Regions from separate parts of the Burkholderia territorii genome, predicted to be linked through region 2. Evidence: riboswitches for the same ligand, from Rfam matches in the RefSeq annotation. Region 2 holds a riboswitch; the other holds the start of a gene.
What was found. Region 2 has a riboswitch for cobalamin ahead of cobG (precorrin-3B synthase). Riboswitches for the same ligand answer to the same signal wherever they lie in the genome.

Region 1 (7,383 bases), on a different replicon from region 2:
AAGGGTTCAGCGTGCCCGCTTCGTGTGACGAAGCGAACTGCATGGACTCAATGGTAACGCCGCCCGATCCGTTTTCGTCGAAGTCTTATATAAGACATAAGATATAAATTCCGCTTGTTTTTCAATGAGATAAGCGGCGCGTTTTGCGATGCAAAACAGGTTTTCAAGCGGCGGGACGGGGCCGTGACGGGAATTTCGCGCGCATGCCGCAATATGAAATGGCCTTTCGGCAGTTGGTGGCAATCCCGATCAGGCGGTGCATGCGCCGAACCCGCGCCACGCGCATGACAAAACGTCTATACTTGGACAATTCATCGATGCCGATGCGCAAGCGCGGCGTCCCCGCGTACCACGATGCGCGCCCTCCTGCCCGGATCGACATGAGCGACTATCCCGTTTTCGACGCGCTGTGCGAGCTGCTGACCACCGCCGGCGCGCGGTTCCGCGTGCTGGACCACCCGGCCGAAGGCAAATCCGACGTGATCGCCGCGATTCGCGGCACGCGTCCCGAGCAGGGCGCGAAGGCGATGCTCTGCACGTTCAAGGACGGCGGCGACGCCACCGCACTTGCGGTCATCCCCGGACATCTGAAGATCGATTTCCGCAAGGTCGCCGATGCGCTCGGCCGCCGCAAGGCAACGCTCGCGCCACCTGAACTTGCCGCCACCGTCACGCGCTGCGTGATGGGCGCCGTGCCGCCGTTCGTGTTCGACTCGAACGTGACGCTCGTCGTCGACCCCGCGCTGATCGAACTCAACGATGAAATCGCGTTCAACGCGGGCCGCCTCGATCGCTCGGTCGTGCTCGACGCATCCGACTACGTGCGAATCGCCCGCCCGCTGCTGGCCGACATCACGCGGCCGCAGACGGTCGACTCACCCGCGCCCGAGGCCAGCACATGACCACGCCCCACGCCAGGCCACTGTCGGAGCAGGCATCGCTGATCGAGCAGGTGCTGCGCATCGCCGAAGGGCTCGGCGCGATGTTCGCGCCATTCACCGAAGTCGTCGTGCACGACCTGCGCACGCCGGAGCACGCGATCCTCGCGATCCACAACAACCTGTCGGGCCGCGCGATCGGCGATCCGGCGACCGAACTCGGGCTCGCCCGCATCGAGGACGACGACTTCCCGCAGGTGCTCGCGAACTACGCGAACCGCTTCGCCGACGGCCGCACCGCGAAAAGCACGTCGATCGGCATCAAGGATTCGAGCGGCCGCTATGTGGCCGCGCTGTGCCTGAACGCCGATGTCACGCTGTTTCGCGGTTTCCAGGGCATGCTGAACCAGTTCTGCAGCACCGAAGGTGCGCCCGTGGCCGAAACGCTCGACCCGGCCGGCGCGGATGCGATCCGGCAGCGCATCGACGCGTTCGCGACACGCCTTGCGACCACGCCGCGCGAACTGAAGACCGAACAGCGTCGCGAACTGATGCAGATGCTGAAGGCCGACGGCTTTCTCGAGGTGCGCCGCGCGATGGAAATCGTGTCGCAGCACCTCGGCGTGTCGCGCGCCACTGTATACAACGATGCGAAATGATGCGTGAGGCCACGTGCCCGTCGCGCGCCCCGCCAACCTTTTGACCGACTCTTCCGACGAGCGACTCATGAACACACCGACCCTCCCCACCTACGACGACGTCGCGGCCGCCGCGGCACGACTCGACGGCCACGCGCACCGCACGCCCGTGATGACGTCGCGAACGATCGACGAAGCGCTCGGCGCGCAGGTGTTCTTCAAGTGCGAGAACCTGCAGCGCATGGGCGCGTTCAAGTTCCGCGGCGCGTTCAACGCGCTGTCGCGCTTCGACGCGACGCAACGCCGTCACGGCGTCGTCGCATTCTCGTCGGGCAACCACGCGCAGGCGATCGCGCTGTCGGCGCGCATCCTCGGCATCCCGGCGACGATCGTGATGCCGCAGGATGCGCCGGCCGCGAAGATGGCCGCGACGCGCGGCTACGGCGACAACGTCGTGACCTACGATCGCTATACCGAGGACCGCGAGCAGATCGGCCGCGCGCTCGCCGAGAAGCACGGGCTCACGCTGGTGCCGCCGTACGACCACGCGGACGTGATCGCGGGCCAGGGCACGGCGGCGAAGGAACTGTTCGACGAAGTCGGGCCGCTTGACGCCGTGTTCACGCCGCTCGGCGGCGGCGGCCTGTTGTCGGGCACGGCACTCGCGACGCGCGCGCTGTCGCCGCACGCGAAGCTGTACGGCGTCGAACCGGAAGCCGGCAACGACGGGCAGCAATCGTTCCGGTCCGGTTCGATCGTCCATATCGACACGCCGCGCACGATCGCCGACGGCGCGCAGACGCAGCATCTCGGCAACCTGACGTTCCCGATCCTGCGCCGCGACGTCGACGACATCCTGACCGCGACCGACGCGGAACTCGTCGACTGCATGCGCTTTTTCGCGACGCGTATGAAGATTGTCGTCGAACCGACCGGTTGCCTGTCGCTCGCGGCCGCGCGCCGGATGAAGGACGAACTGAAAGGCAAGCGTGTCGGCATCGTGATCAGCGGCGGCAACGTCGATCTCGAGAACTTCTGCGCGCTGATCGCCGCCTCCGCGTGATGCGTTGCGGCGCGCGGATGGCCGTATGAACATCCTGTCATCCGCGCGCCGCCGCTCCTTCACGTCGCGTTAAGTTTCGCGCCCTAGACTGAATGCGTGATTTCGCAGTCTGTCGTGAAGAAGGAGTCGCCATGAACACGCACGCGATCGTCGCCGCCGCCGTCGCGGCCGCATCCGTCACGGCGTTCGCGCAACCGGGCGCGACGTCATCCGGTTTTTCCACCATTTCGCCGCGCGACCCGGTCGCGCAGGCCGTCCCCCGTTCGCCCGCCCTGCCGCATGCGGGCTTCGTGCTCGCGAAGATCGATCAGAACAATACGCCGCCCGATCGCGGCGGCGACCCGAACGGCCGCACGCACGCCGGCATGCATATGTAACCCGGCACGTGAGCCGGCCGCGTCGGGCGGCCGGCCCGCGTCATCTCATTACAACGACGGCAGCGACGGGTCGCGCGCGGCGAGGATGTCTGCGGTGCGCCGCTGCAGCGCGCCGTCGATCGCCTGCGGCTGCGGAATCAGCCAGTAACGCCCGTCGCGAATGCCGTCGAACGCCCGCGCTGCAAATGCGTCGGGCGTGAGGCCGTGCGCGTTCAACATCGCGCGCATCGTCTCGACGAAGCCCCGCACCTCCGGCCGCTCGTGCGCGGCGCCGAACGGGTCGTTGAAAATGCCCGTCTGCACCGGCCCCGGCGCAAGCAGCGACACGCCGACCGGCGCGCCGAGCATCTTCAGTTCGCCGTAAAGAGATTCGGTCAGCGCGACCACCGCGAATTTCGTCGCCGAGTAAGGCGACATCAGCGGGCTCGGCAGGAATCCGCCGACCGACGCGGTATTGACGATGCGCGCCGGCACGTTGCGCTCGAGCATGCGCGGCACGAAGCTGCGGAGCCCGTTCATCACACCGTGCACGTTGATCGCGAAACTGCGCTCGAACCGCTCCGGCGTGATTTCCCAGCTGAAGCCGGTGGTCATCACGCCCGCGTTGTTGAACAGGAGGTCGACGCCGCCGAAGCGTTGCCACGCGGCGTCGGCCAGTGCGTCGACGGCCTCGGGGCGGCTGACGTCGGTCGGCACGCACAGCACGTCGGTGTCGAGCGTCGCGGCGAACGCGTCGAGCTTCGCCGGGTCGAGATCGGCCAGCACCACGCGCATGCCGAGCGCGGCCGCGTGGCGCGCAAGCCCGCTGCCGATGCCGCTGGCCGCGCCGGTAATCACGGCGGTACCGCCGTCGAAGCGAATCTGGGTCGTCATGTCAGTGTCCTGTCTGGTCGATGCGCGGATGCGCGAATGCGGGATTCAAGGGTGCCGGCCGCCCGGGGCGGCCGCACCGCGAGCGCCGACAGAATGTCGTGCGCGGGCCGCTTCGCGTCAGCCCGCGATATCCGCAACATGCAGCACGAGCCGGGCTTTCGCGTCGCCCATTTGAACGAGATCGAGCACGCGCGCCGCACATTCGAGTGGAGCTCGCGCAGTACGCCCCCGGACGAAGCGTTCGGCGGTCACGCCAACGTGGCCGCCTTCCTCATCTTTCCGTTTCGTCTGACGTAACGCGATGCCGAGGTCTCGCGAGACGGAATTCGGGACGAATCCGCCGCGCACTGACGTTTTTTCGCATCCCTGCGTGCTTCGCCAATTGACGCAGCGGAGTGCTCGCCATTACGCTTGCGCGCTGATGGTTCCCGGACACGGGATCAAAAGGGAACGCAGGAGAGGCAGCGCCTCGAATCTGCGGCTGCCCCCGCAACTGTGAGCGGCGAATTCGCACTCCCCCACGCCACTGGGAAACCGGGAAGGCCGGTGCGAATAGCGACCCGCGAGCCAGGAGACCTGCCATCGACCCGAGGTCCAAGCAGCCGCGCCGGGCGGGGTGTCCCGGAGCGCCAGGCGCCGCCTTTCGCGGTCGCCCCGTTGCATGGACGGCCCGACCTCAGGACCCTTCAGATGTCCAGACTTTTCATCTGCGCTTCCTTACCGGAAGCGTCGTGCCGTCGCGCCGGCCATCGGCGCGGCGTGCCTGCACGCGCGTGCGTTGCCGTGTGCTCCGGCCCGCCCGACGACCGCCCACGCCGTCTCGCCTCGCGATAGACCGACACGAACCGCGGCGGTACGCACCGCCACACGCTTACGCTTGCCGTCCCTGCAACACGATCACGCTCATTGCCTCATGAATCTTCGCCACCTTCTCGCCACGTCCGCCGCCACGGCGCTGTTCGCCCCGCTCGCCCATGCCGCCGGCGACACGGCGCCCGCGCAATCGCCCCGGCCCGCCGAAGCCGCCGACCTGCCGACGATCAGCGTGACCGACACGCGGCACCTGCCCGAATCGTTCGACCAGCGTTATGCGACCACGCAGGTGCTCACGCGCGCCGATCTCGACCGGCTGTCGCCGAGCGACCCAAGCATCACGCAGGCGCTCGCGACGCTGCCGGGCGTGACCGTCTCGCAGAACGGCGGCCCCGGCTCGTCCGCGTCGGTCAGCATCCGCGGTTCGTCCGCCAACCAGGTCGCGGTGTTCATCGACGGCATCCGGATCGGCTCGCCGACGACCGGCATCGCGCCGTGGGCCGACCTGCCGACCGACGCGTTCGAACGCGTCGAAGTGATCTCGGGGCCGGCCGCCGCATCGTTCGGCGCGAACGCGATGGGCGGCGTCGTGCAGCTGTTCACGCGCCGCGCCGCGGGCCAGCCGAACCAGACCACCGCGTCGTTCGGCGGCGGCACGAACAAGACCTTCGACACGCAGGTGCGCACGTCGGGCACCGTGCCGTCGACCGGGCCGCTCGCCGCACTCGGCGGCCTCACCTACACGCTCGGCCTGCACGACTACAACACGGCCGGCATCGATGCGACGCGGCCGTTCGCGTACGGGCACGAGGCCGGACGCAATCCGTATCACGCACAGGACCTCGATGCGCGGCTCGGCTACGCGCGCGACAACTGGTCGATCTCGACGTTCGCGCTGTATCACCGTTCCGATCTTTCCTTCGACAACGCAGGCTTTGCGAATCGCGAGCTCGATCATCAGCTGACGACCGGCATCGCGTTCCATCTCGACATCACGCCCGACACGCAATTCGACCAGTCGTTCGGTTATGCGAACGATCGCCAGTTCCTGTATGCCGGCGATCCGACCATCCCGACCGACCAGATCAACTCGCAGCGCATCAGCACGTCGACGTCGCTGACCCATCAGGAGCATGGCTTCCGGTTGTTCGGCCTGCCGCTGTCGGGCGAAACGAAGCTCGCGTACGACTTCACGCGCGAACAGGCATTCCTGCCGGTCGACGTGCCCGACGGCGTGCCCACGCGCAACGACTCCGCGTTCTCGCTGCACCAGTCGGCGACACTCGGCAGCGTGACGCTGTTCGTCGCCGGGCGGCACGAGATCATCGCCGGAAAAGCCGTGAACACCGGCAATGCCGCGCTGTCATGGGCCATCACGCCCGTCTATACGGCGCGCGTGTCGTACGGCAACGCGTTCCGCCTGCCGTCGTTCAACGACCTGTACTACCCGGGCTACGGCAATCCGGACCTGAACCCGGAACGCAGCGATTCGGTCGAAGCCGCGCTCGACGCGAACACGGCGTACGGCACGTTCAGCGCCGCGATCTACGACACGCGCATCAGCAACCTGATCGCGTACAACCCCGCGACGCGCTCGCCGATGAACATCGGCCGCTCGCATATCCGCGGCATCGACCTGTCGTACAAGGGCACGATCGGCCGGTATACACCGGTGAGCATCGCGGTCGGTTTCCTGAATCCGCAGGACGAAACCAACGACAGCTGGCTCAACCGCCGGCCTCGCCAGACGGTCAGCGTCAACGTCGACCACACGTGGGACGAGTTCAACCTGCATGCGCTGAGCACGGGCGCGTCGCTGAACTACGGCGGCACGACGTTCGACGACCCGGCCAACACGACGTATCTGCCGTCGTACCTGACCGTGAACCTGCGCGCGTCGTACAGGATCAATTCGCACCTGACGGTGTCGGCGACGCTGTCGAACCTGTTCGACCGCCAGTACATGACGGCGTACGGCTACAACACGCTCGGCCGCACCGCGTTCGGCAAGGTCAGCTATACGTTCTGAGTGGGGTGCGCGGTGCGACGACGGCGTGGTTTGCGTCACGCCCCTGCGACGCCGCGCATGCCCGCGATCAGCTGGATCGCGCCGAACACCGCGATCACGACCGCCGATCCGCGCGACAGGCCGTGCATGAGCGGTAGAGGCATCTTTGTGCGCAATGCGGCGGTCGCGCTGCTCAGGCACAGCCACCACGTCGCGGATCCGGCGAACACGCCCACCACCATCGATGCCACGGTTGGCCCCGCCGTGCCTTCGTGCGCGCCCGACAGCGGGCCGAGCGCCGCGAAGATCCCGACGAACGACAGGATCGTCATCGGGTTCGACAGCGTGAGGCCGAAGGTCGTCAGGAAATCGCGCAGCACGCTCGCGCGCGGCGCGTCGTGCACTGCGGCCGGCGCGGCCGGTGCCTGCCGCGCGATGGACCAGGCCAGCCAGATGAGGAATGCGCCGCCGACGATTTTCAGTGCGACGGTCAGCATCGGAAATGCGGTGACGATGCCGGCGACGCCCAGCGCGCCGAGCAGCCCGTAGATCGCATCGGCGCACGCGGCGCCGATGCCCGTCGCGAATCCTGCGCGAAAGCCGTGGCTCAGGCTGCGCTGGATGCAGAGCATGCCGATCGGGCCGACCGGCACCGCGATCGACAATCCCATCACGACGGACTTGATGAACAGCATGGCCGGCTCCTCGCGACGTGCAATGACATGAACCGCAT
Region 2 (7,383 bases):
GGCATCGGCTATCTGATCGCGGGGCTGTTTCCGTTCGCGGCGGGCATCGTGCGCCAGCGCCTGGCCGATCTGTCGCCCGCGTGGGTCGCGATGGCCTGCCTGTGCGTCGTGCTGTTCGTGCTGGCGGCGGGGTTCGCGCCGCGGTTTGCGCGGCACGTGGCGCGCGCGTAGAGCCGGTCAGACGCGGTGCGTAAAGGCGGCGAGGCGTTGACCGGGTCGCGGCCGGCGCGTGGTGCTCCGGTGTTGCCCAGTCACGCCCGATGTCACGGTTGGAGCCGTTCGGCCAACGGTGTTGCCCGGCGGGCTGGTCGGCTCACGACACCATCCGTCGTCCCAAGCAAGGCCTCGAAACGCCACGTGCATTGCGTTTTCCGTGTACGCGCGCTCAGCTCGCGCTCGCATACAGCGTCGAATCCGCGAATCCTTCTGCATCGAGCACGCGGCCGATCAGGATCAGCGCGGTGCGCTCGATCCGCGTGCCCTGCACCTTGTCCACGATGTCGGCCAGCGTGCCGGTCACGCGCTCCTCGTCGGGCCAGCTCGCACGGTAGATCACCGCGACCGGGCATGCGGCCCCGTAGTGCGGCAGCACTTCGTCGACGATTCTCGCGAGATGCCGCACGCCAAGATGGATCGCGAGCGTTGCGCGATGCGCGGCCAGCGCGCCGAGCGCTTCGCCTTCCGGCATGGTCGTCTTGCCGGCGAAGCGCGTGAGGATCACCGTCTGCGCGATACCGGGCAGCGTCAGCTCGACGCCGAGCGTTGCCGCGCAAGCAGCCGTGGCCGTCACCCCCGGCACGATTTCATAGGGAATCCCGAGGGCTTTCAGTCGGCGAATCTGTTCGCCGATCGCGCCGTACAGCGACGGATCGCCTGAATGCACGCGCGCGACGTCCTGGCCTTTCGCATGCGCATCGGCGAGCAGCGCGACGATCGCGTCGAGGTCGAGCTCGGCCGTGTTGACGACCTGCTCCGCGCGATGGCCGTCGAGCACGGCGGGCGGCACGAGCGAACCCGCGTACAGGATCACCGGGCACGTGCGCACGAGACGCTGGCCCTTCACCGTGATCAGCTCGGGGTCGCCGGGGCCCGCGCCGATGAAATACACCGTCATCGAAAAATCTCCGTCAATTCATTGGGCAGCGGCTCGCGCGCCATCACGCGCGCGCGGCCGGGTCGAGCGCATCGAGCAGCGCGGCGGTCGAATCGAACGCGCGATCGACGTCGGGCAACGTCGGCCGGCGCAGCATCACGACCGGCAGCCTGCGTTCGCGCGCGACGTCGAGCTTTGCCTCGGTCGCGGCGCCGCCGCTGTTCTTGCTGACGACGACGTCGATGCCGGCGAGCGCGAACAGTGCGCGCTCGCCGTCGAGCGTGAACGGCCCGCGCGCGGCGATGATCTGCGCGCGCGCGTTGCCGGGATGCGCGTCGAGGCAGCGCACCAGCCAGAACTGGTGCGGCGGGATCTCGTCGAGATGCGCGAACGGTTCGCGGCCGAGCGTGAACAGCGGCCGCCGGAACGGCGCGAGCGCGGCCTCGATGCCGGCCCAGTCGTCGACCATGCGCCAGTCATCGCCGGGCTGCGGCGCCCACGGCGCGCGACGCAGCGCCCACAGCGGCACGCCCGCGTCGCGCGCGGCGGCCGCCGCATTCGCGCTGATTCGCGCGGCATACGGATGTGTCGCATCGATCACGAGGCCGATGCCGGCGCTACGCAGATACGCGGCGAGCCCCGCCGCTCCGCCGAAGCCGCCGACGCGCACTTCGCAGCGCAAGTCGTCGGGCACCTTGCCGAGGCCCGCGAGGCTGTAGACGTGCCGCGGGCCGAGCGCGCGTGCGATCTTCAGCGCGTCTGCGGTGCCGCCGAGCAGCAGGATGCGCGCGCTCATCGTGCGCTCCCGACGAAGCCGCCCTGCCGGTCGATCGCGAACATTTCGACCGCGACCGACGACGGTACGATGTCGCGCGCGACGCGCAGCGCATGCGTGCAGACGATGTCGCCAAGCGGCACGCCGTCGTGCTGCGCGAGCTTCAGCGCTTCCTGGCTGGTATTCGCCGCGCGCATCGCGGCCTGCAGCGCCGCGCTCGCGCCCGCCTCGGCCGCCCACTGCGCAAGCAGCGGCAGGTCGATGCTCGAATGGCGGCTGTGCAGGTCGAGATGGCCTGCCGCGAGCTTGCTCAGCTTGCCGAAGCCGCCGCACATCGACAGGCGGGCGACCGGCGCGCGGCGCAGATGCTTGAGCACCGCGCCGGCGAAATCGCCCATTTCGATCAGCGCCATGTCGGGCAGGCCGTAGTGCGCGCGCATCGCATCCTCGCTCGCGTTGCCGGTGCATGCGGCGATGTGCGAAATCCCGTTCGCGCGCGCGACGTCGATGCCCTGGTGGATCGACGCGATGTACGCCGAGCACGAGAACGGCCGCACGATGCCGGTCGTGCCGAGGATCGACAATCCGCCGACGATGCCCAGACGCGGGTTCATCGTCTTCAACGCGAGCGCCTCGCCACCTTCGACGCCGATCGTCACGTCGAAGCCGCCCGCGTAGCCGAATTCGGCCGCGAGCGCGTCGAGGTGCGTGGTCATCATCTGGCGCGGCACCGGATTGATCGCCGGTTCGCCGACCGGCAGCGTGAGTCCGGCGCGCGTGACGGTGCCGACACCGGGCCCCGCGTGAAAGCGCACGCCGGGCATCGCCGCGAGCGCCACGCGCGCAAAGACGAGCGCGCCGTGCGTGACGTCCGGATCGTCGCCGGCATCCTTGATCGTGCCGGCTTCCGCGCCGTCAGCCGTCGTCCGGCAGAACGCGAGCCGCATCATCACGCGCTGTCCCTTCGGCAGCACGATCTCGACCGCGTCGGCCGCGACGCCCGCGAGCAGCAGGCGCGCGGCCGCAAGCGACGTCGCGGTCGCGCAGCTGCCGGTCGTATAGCCGAAGCGCAGCGGTGCAGGTTGTTCGGGCGTTTCGTCTCGCATCATGCGCAGGCCGCGAGGCCGGTTGCCGTGGCATGCGGCTTGTGCACGTCGTACAGCGTGACGGGCAGCGGCTGCCGCCACGTGTCGAAGCGGCCGAGCGGCTCGGCGTGCGCGAGCGACACGCGCGTGAGCGTGCCGCCGTGCAGGTCGCGCCACGCGGCGAGCGCGAGCTCGCCCTGCAACGTGACGGCGTTCGCGACGAGCCGTCCGCCAGGCTTCAGCGCCGACCAGCACGCGTCGAGCACGCCGGGCGCGGTTGCACCGCCACCTATGAAGATCGCGTCGGGCGTCGCGAGCCCGGCGAGCGCCTCGGGCGCGTGCCCCGCGACGAGTTGCAGCGCCGGCACGCCGAGCGCGTCGCGGTTGTGCTCGATGAAGCGCTGCCGCTCCGCATGCGATTCGATCGCGATCGCCTGGCATGACGGATGCGCGCGCATCCACTCGATGCCGATCGAGCCGCTGCCCGCGCCGACGTCCCACAGCAGTTCGCCGGGCGCGGGCGCGAGGCGTCCGAGCGTCAGCGCGCGCATGTCGCGTTTGGTGAGCTGGCCGTCGTGGCGGTATGCGTCGTCGGGCAGGCCGGGCGTGAGTGCGCGGCGTGGCGCGTCGGGGCCGGCCTGGCAATCGAGCGCAACGAGATTGAGCGCGGCGGTTTCGTCGATGTTCCAGTCCTGCGCGAGGCCGTCGATGCGCCGCTCCAGCGGGCCGCCGAGGTGTTCGAACACGCTGATGCGCGTCGGGCCGAAGCCGCGCGCGGCGAGTTCGGCGGCGACCGTGGCCGGCGTGCGGCCGTCGGCGCTCAGCACGAACAGGCGCCGGCCCGGCAGCAGATGACGCGCGAGCGTCGCGAGCGGCCGGCCGACGAGCGACACCGCACCGACGTCCTGCAACGCCCAGCCGAGCCGCGCGGCCGCGAGCGACAGCGACGACGGCGCGGGCAGCACGCGCCATTCGTCGGGCGATAGTTCACGCACGAGAGTCGCGCCGACGCCGAACAGCATCGGGTCGCCGCTTGCCAGCACGCAGACGGGCGAACCGCGCCGCGCGAGCAGGCCCGACACGTCGAACGGCGAAGGCCATGCTGCGCGTTCGGCCCGCAGCCGTGCGGGCAGCATGTCGAGGTGCCGCTTCGCGCCGACGACACGCGTCGCCTCGAGCAGCGCGCGCCGCGCGCTGCGTCCGAGCCCCGCGTAGCCGTCGTCGCCGATGCCCACTACCGTCAGCCACGCCGTCATGCACCCTTCCCCATCGTCCGGTTCCATCGAGTCGGCGCACGGCGGCCGTGAAAGCGCCGGTGCGGCCGTCCGCATTGCGAAAGTCGGCATGGTACCGTGTTCCTCCACGCGTTTCATCTGCGGGGCCGCCGATGCCCGGCCGCGTAGCGCTTCGGCCGCGGTGCCCGTTCGGCGGTCGCGAAGCGCCGGTGAAATCGGGTATGCTACGGCCGTTCGTTCGCCGGTGCCCTTCGGGGCCGAAGAGGGAACACAGGGCGCGCACCGCGCCGCTGTGGCTGCCCCCGCAACTGTAGACAGCGAGCCGATCTCCCCCTCGTGCCACTGGTTTCACCGGGAAGGCCGGGAGCCGGCGCCGACCTGTCAGCCAGGAGACCTGCCGGCATGAAAGTGCGTGCGTGCCAGTCGGCGTCGGGCGGGGTGTACCGATGCGTTGGCCGCGGCGCGACACTGTCCCCGGTATCCCGTTGAGCTCCGCCCCCGATTCCATTCCTGCGTCGTCGCCCGTCGTGCGCCCGTCGGCTTGCCCGGGGCTCGTGCGCATCGTCGCGGCCGCCGACGGCGGGCTGTGCCGGATCAAGCTGCCCGGCGGCCGGCTCGACGCACGGCAGGCGCGTGCAATTGCCGACGCGGCCCGCGCCTGCGGCTCGGGCGCGATCGACGCGACCAATCGCGCGAATCTGCAACTGCGCGGCATTCGCGACGGCGCGGCCGAGACGCTGGCCGACGCATTGCTCGCCGCGGGCCTGGGCCCGCACGCGAGCACGGGCGATGCCGCCGACGACCGGGCCGCGCTCGCCGCCAGCGACGATATCCGCAACCTGATGCTCAGCCCGCTCGCGGGGCGCGATCCCGACGCACTCGTCGACAGCCGCGCGCTCGCGCTGCCGTTGCTCGACATGCTCACGCACGAGCCGCGTCGCGGCGAGGTGTCGCCGAAGTTCTCGATCCAGCTCGATGGCGGCGAATCGGTCGCGGCGCTCGATCATCCGCACGACATCTGGCTTGCCGCGCGACGCCGCGAAGACGGCGCAATCCGCATCGCCGCGGGCCTCGCCGGCTGCCCGCCGGTCGCGCCCGGCGATCCGCCCGCCTGGTTCGACGTCGCGCCCGACCAGACCGTCGCGCTCGTTCGCGCGCTGCTGCTCGCGTTCCTCGATCTCGCACCGGCCGATGTCACGCGCATGCGTGCGTTGCTCGCAGCCGGCGCCGCACGCGCGCTGCGCGAGCGCGCGCAGCATTACGCGCCCTTCCCGCTCGAGGCCGATCCGGGCTTGTCCGGCTGGCGGCGCAAGCATGCGGACGCGGCGCTGCGTTTCGGCGTACGGCCGTCGCGCGATGCGGATCGCTGCAGCGTCGGCGCGCAGTTCGTGCTCGGCCGGCTCGACGCAATCCAGCTCGAACGGCTCGCGGCACTCGCCGAAGCACACGGCGACGGCACGCTGTCGATGACCCCGTGGCAAGGCGTGTTCGTGCACGGCGTGCGGCACGAGCGCACGCGCGCCGTGCTCGACGCGCTCGCGGCGCTCGGCCTCGTGTGCTCGACCTCCGACCCGCTGGCGGCGCTGGTCGCCTGCACCGGCAGCGCAGGCTGCGCGAAGTCGCGCGCCGATACGAAACACGATGCGCTCGCGCTGGCCGCACGTATCGGCCATCCGGTCGACGTGCACCTGACCGGCTGCGAGCGCCACTGCGCGCTGCCGCACCCCGCCGCGCACACGCTCGTCGCGGTCGCGCCGGCACGCTACGACCTTTACCGGCGCGACGCCGCCGCGGGCCTCGGCGCCCCGCTCGCGCGCCATCTGACGATTGACCAGGCCGCGGCCCGACTGGCGGGCGCGCGGCACAGCCAGGACACCACCGATGCTTGACTACATTCGCGACGGGCAGGAAATCTACCGCCAGTCGTTCGCGACGATCCGCGCCGAGGCCGACCTGTCGCACGTTCCGCCCGATCTCGAGAAGCTCGCGGTGCGCGTGATCCACGCGTGCGGGATGGTCGATGTTGCCTACGACCTGCGCTTCTCGGCCGGCGCGGGCGCGGCGGGCCGCGCGGCGCTCGCGGCCGGCGCGCCGATCCTCTGCGACGCGCGGATGGTCGCCGAAGGCATCACGCGCGCGCGGCTGCCGGCCGGCAATCGCGTGATCTGCACGCTCGGCGAACCGGAAGTGCCCGACCTCGCCCGGCATCTCGGCAACACGCGCTCGGCCGCGGCGCTCGAACTGTGGCGCCCGCATCTGGCCGGCAGCGTCGTCGTGATCGGCAACGCGCCGACCGCGCTGTTCCACCTGCTCGACATGATCGACGCAGGTGCGCCGCGCCCCGCGCTGATCCTCGGTTTTCCGGTCGGCTTCATCGGCGCGGCCGAATCCAAGGCGGCGCTCGACGCCGACAGTCGCGGCGTGCCGTACGTCGCGCTGCTCGGCCGGCGCGGCGGCAGCGCGATGGCCGCGGCCGCCGTCAACGCACTCGCGACGGAGGCGGAATGACGGCCCCGCGCGGACGCCTGTTCGGCGTCGGCGTCGGCCCCGGCGACCCCGAACTGATGACGATCAAGGCGCTGCGCGTACTGCAGGCGGCGCCGGTGGTCGCGTATTTCGTCGCGAAGGGCAAGAAGGGCAATGCGTACGGAATCGTCGAGGCGCACCTGCTCGATGCACAGACGCAACTGCCGCTCGTCTATCCGGTGACGACCGAGGCGCTGCCGCCGCCGCTCTGCTACGAGACCGTGATCGCCGATTTCTACGATACGGCCGCCGAAATCGTCGCGTCACATCTCGACGCCGGGCGCGACGTCGCGGTGATCTGCGAAGGCGATCCGTTCTTCTACGGGTCGTACATGTATCTGCACGATCGCCTCGCGCCGCGCTACGACACCGAGGTGATCCCGGGCGTGTGCGCGATGCTCGGCGGCACCGCCGTGCTCGGCCAGCCGCTCGTCTATCGCAACCAGAGCCTGTCGGTTCTGTCCGGCGTGCTGCCGGAGGACGAATTGCGCACGCGGCTCGCGCAGGCCGACGCGGCCGTCGTGATGAAGCTGGGCCGCAATTTCGACAAGGTGCGCCGCGTGCTCGACGAGCTCGGGCTCGCGAAGCGCGCGCTGTACGTCGAGCGCGCGACGATGGCGGCGCAGCGCATCGTGCCGCTCGACGAAGTCGATCCGATGGCGTCGCCGT

Region 1: it holds a riboswitch for cobalamin, as region 2 does, so the genes downstream of both, WS51_RS05615 (TonB-dependent receptor domain-containing protein) here and cobG (precorrin-3B synthase) in region 2, are expected to answer to the same signal.

The regions. Positions count from the first base shown of each region.
Region 1 covers NZ_CP013365.1:1,262,747-1,270,129, forward strand. Annotated here, with positions in the region: gene WS51_RS05590 (YbaK/prolyl-tRNA synthetase associated domain-containing protein) at 381-902, shown strand; gene WS51_RS05595 (helix-turn-helix transcriptional regulator) at 899-1,537, shown strand; gene WS51_RS05600 (threo-3-hydroxy-L-aspartate ammonia-lyase) at 1,605-2,579, shown strand; gene WS51_RS05605 (hypothetical protein) at 2,711-2,956, shown strand; gene WS51_RS05610 (SDR family NAD(P)-dependent oxidoreductase) at 3,005-3,829, opposite strand; gene WS51_RS31935 (hypothetical protein) at 3,881-4,126, shown strand; cobalamin riboswitch at 4,235-4,427, shown strand; gene WS51_RS05615 (TonB-dependent receptor domain-containing protein) at 4,743-6,671, shown strand; gene WS51_RS05620 (LysE family translocator) at 6,707-7,345, opposite strand.
Region 2 covers NZ_CP013366.1:1,802,277-1,809,659, reverse strand. Annotated here, with positions in the region: gene WS51_RS18920 (MFS transporter) at 1-171, shown strand, start outside; gene cobM (precorrin-4 C(11)-methyltransferase) at 386-1,114, opposite strand; gene WS51_RS18910 (cobalt-precorrin-6A reductase) at 1,158-1,889, opposite strand; gene WS51_RS18905 (cobalt-precorrin-5B (C(1))-methyltransferase) at 1,886-2,974, opposite strand; gene WS51_RS18900 (bifunctional cobalt-precorrin-7 (C(5))-methyltransferase/cobalt-precorrin-6B (C(15))-methyltransferase) at 2,974-4,209, opposite strand; cobalamin riboswitch at 4,414-4,604, shown strand; gene cobG (precorrin-3B synthase) at 4,635-6,077, shown strand; gene WS51_RS18890 (precorrin-8X methylmutase) at 6,070-6,696, shown strand; gene WS51_RS18885 (precorrin-2 C(20)-methyltransferase) at 6,693-7,383, shown strand, end outside.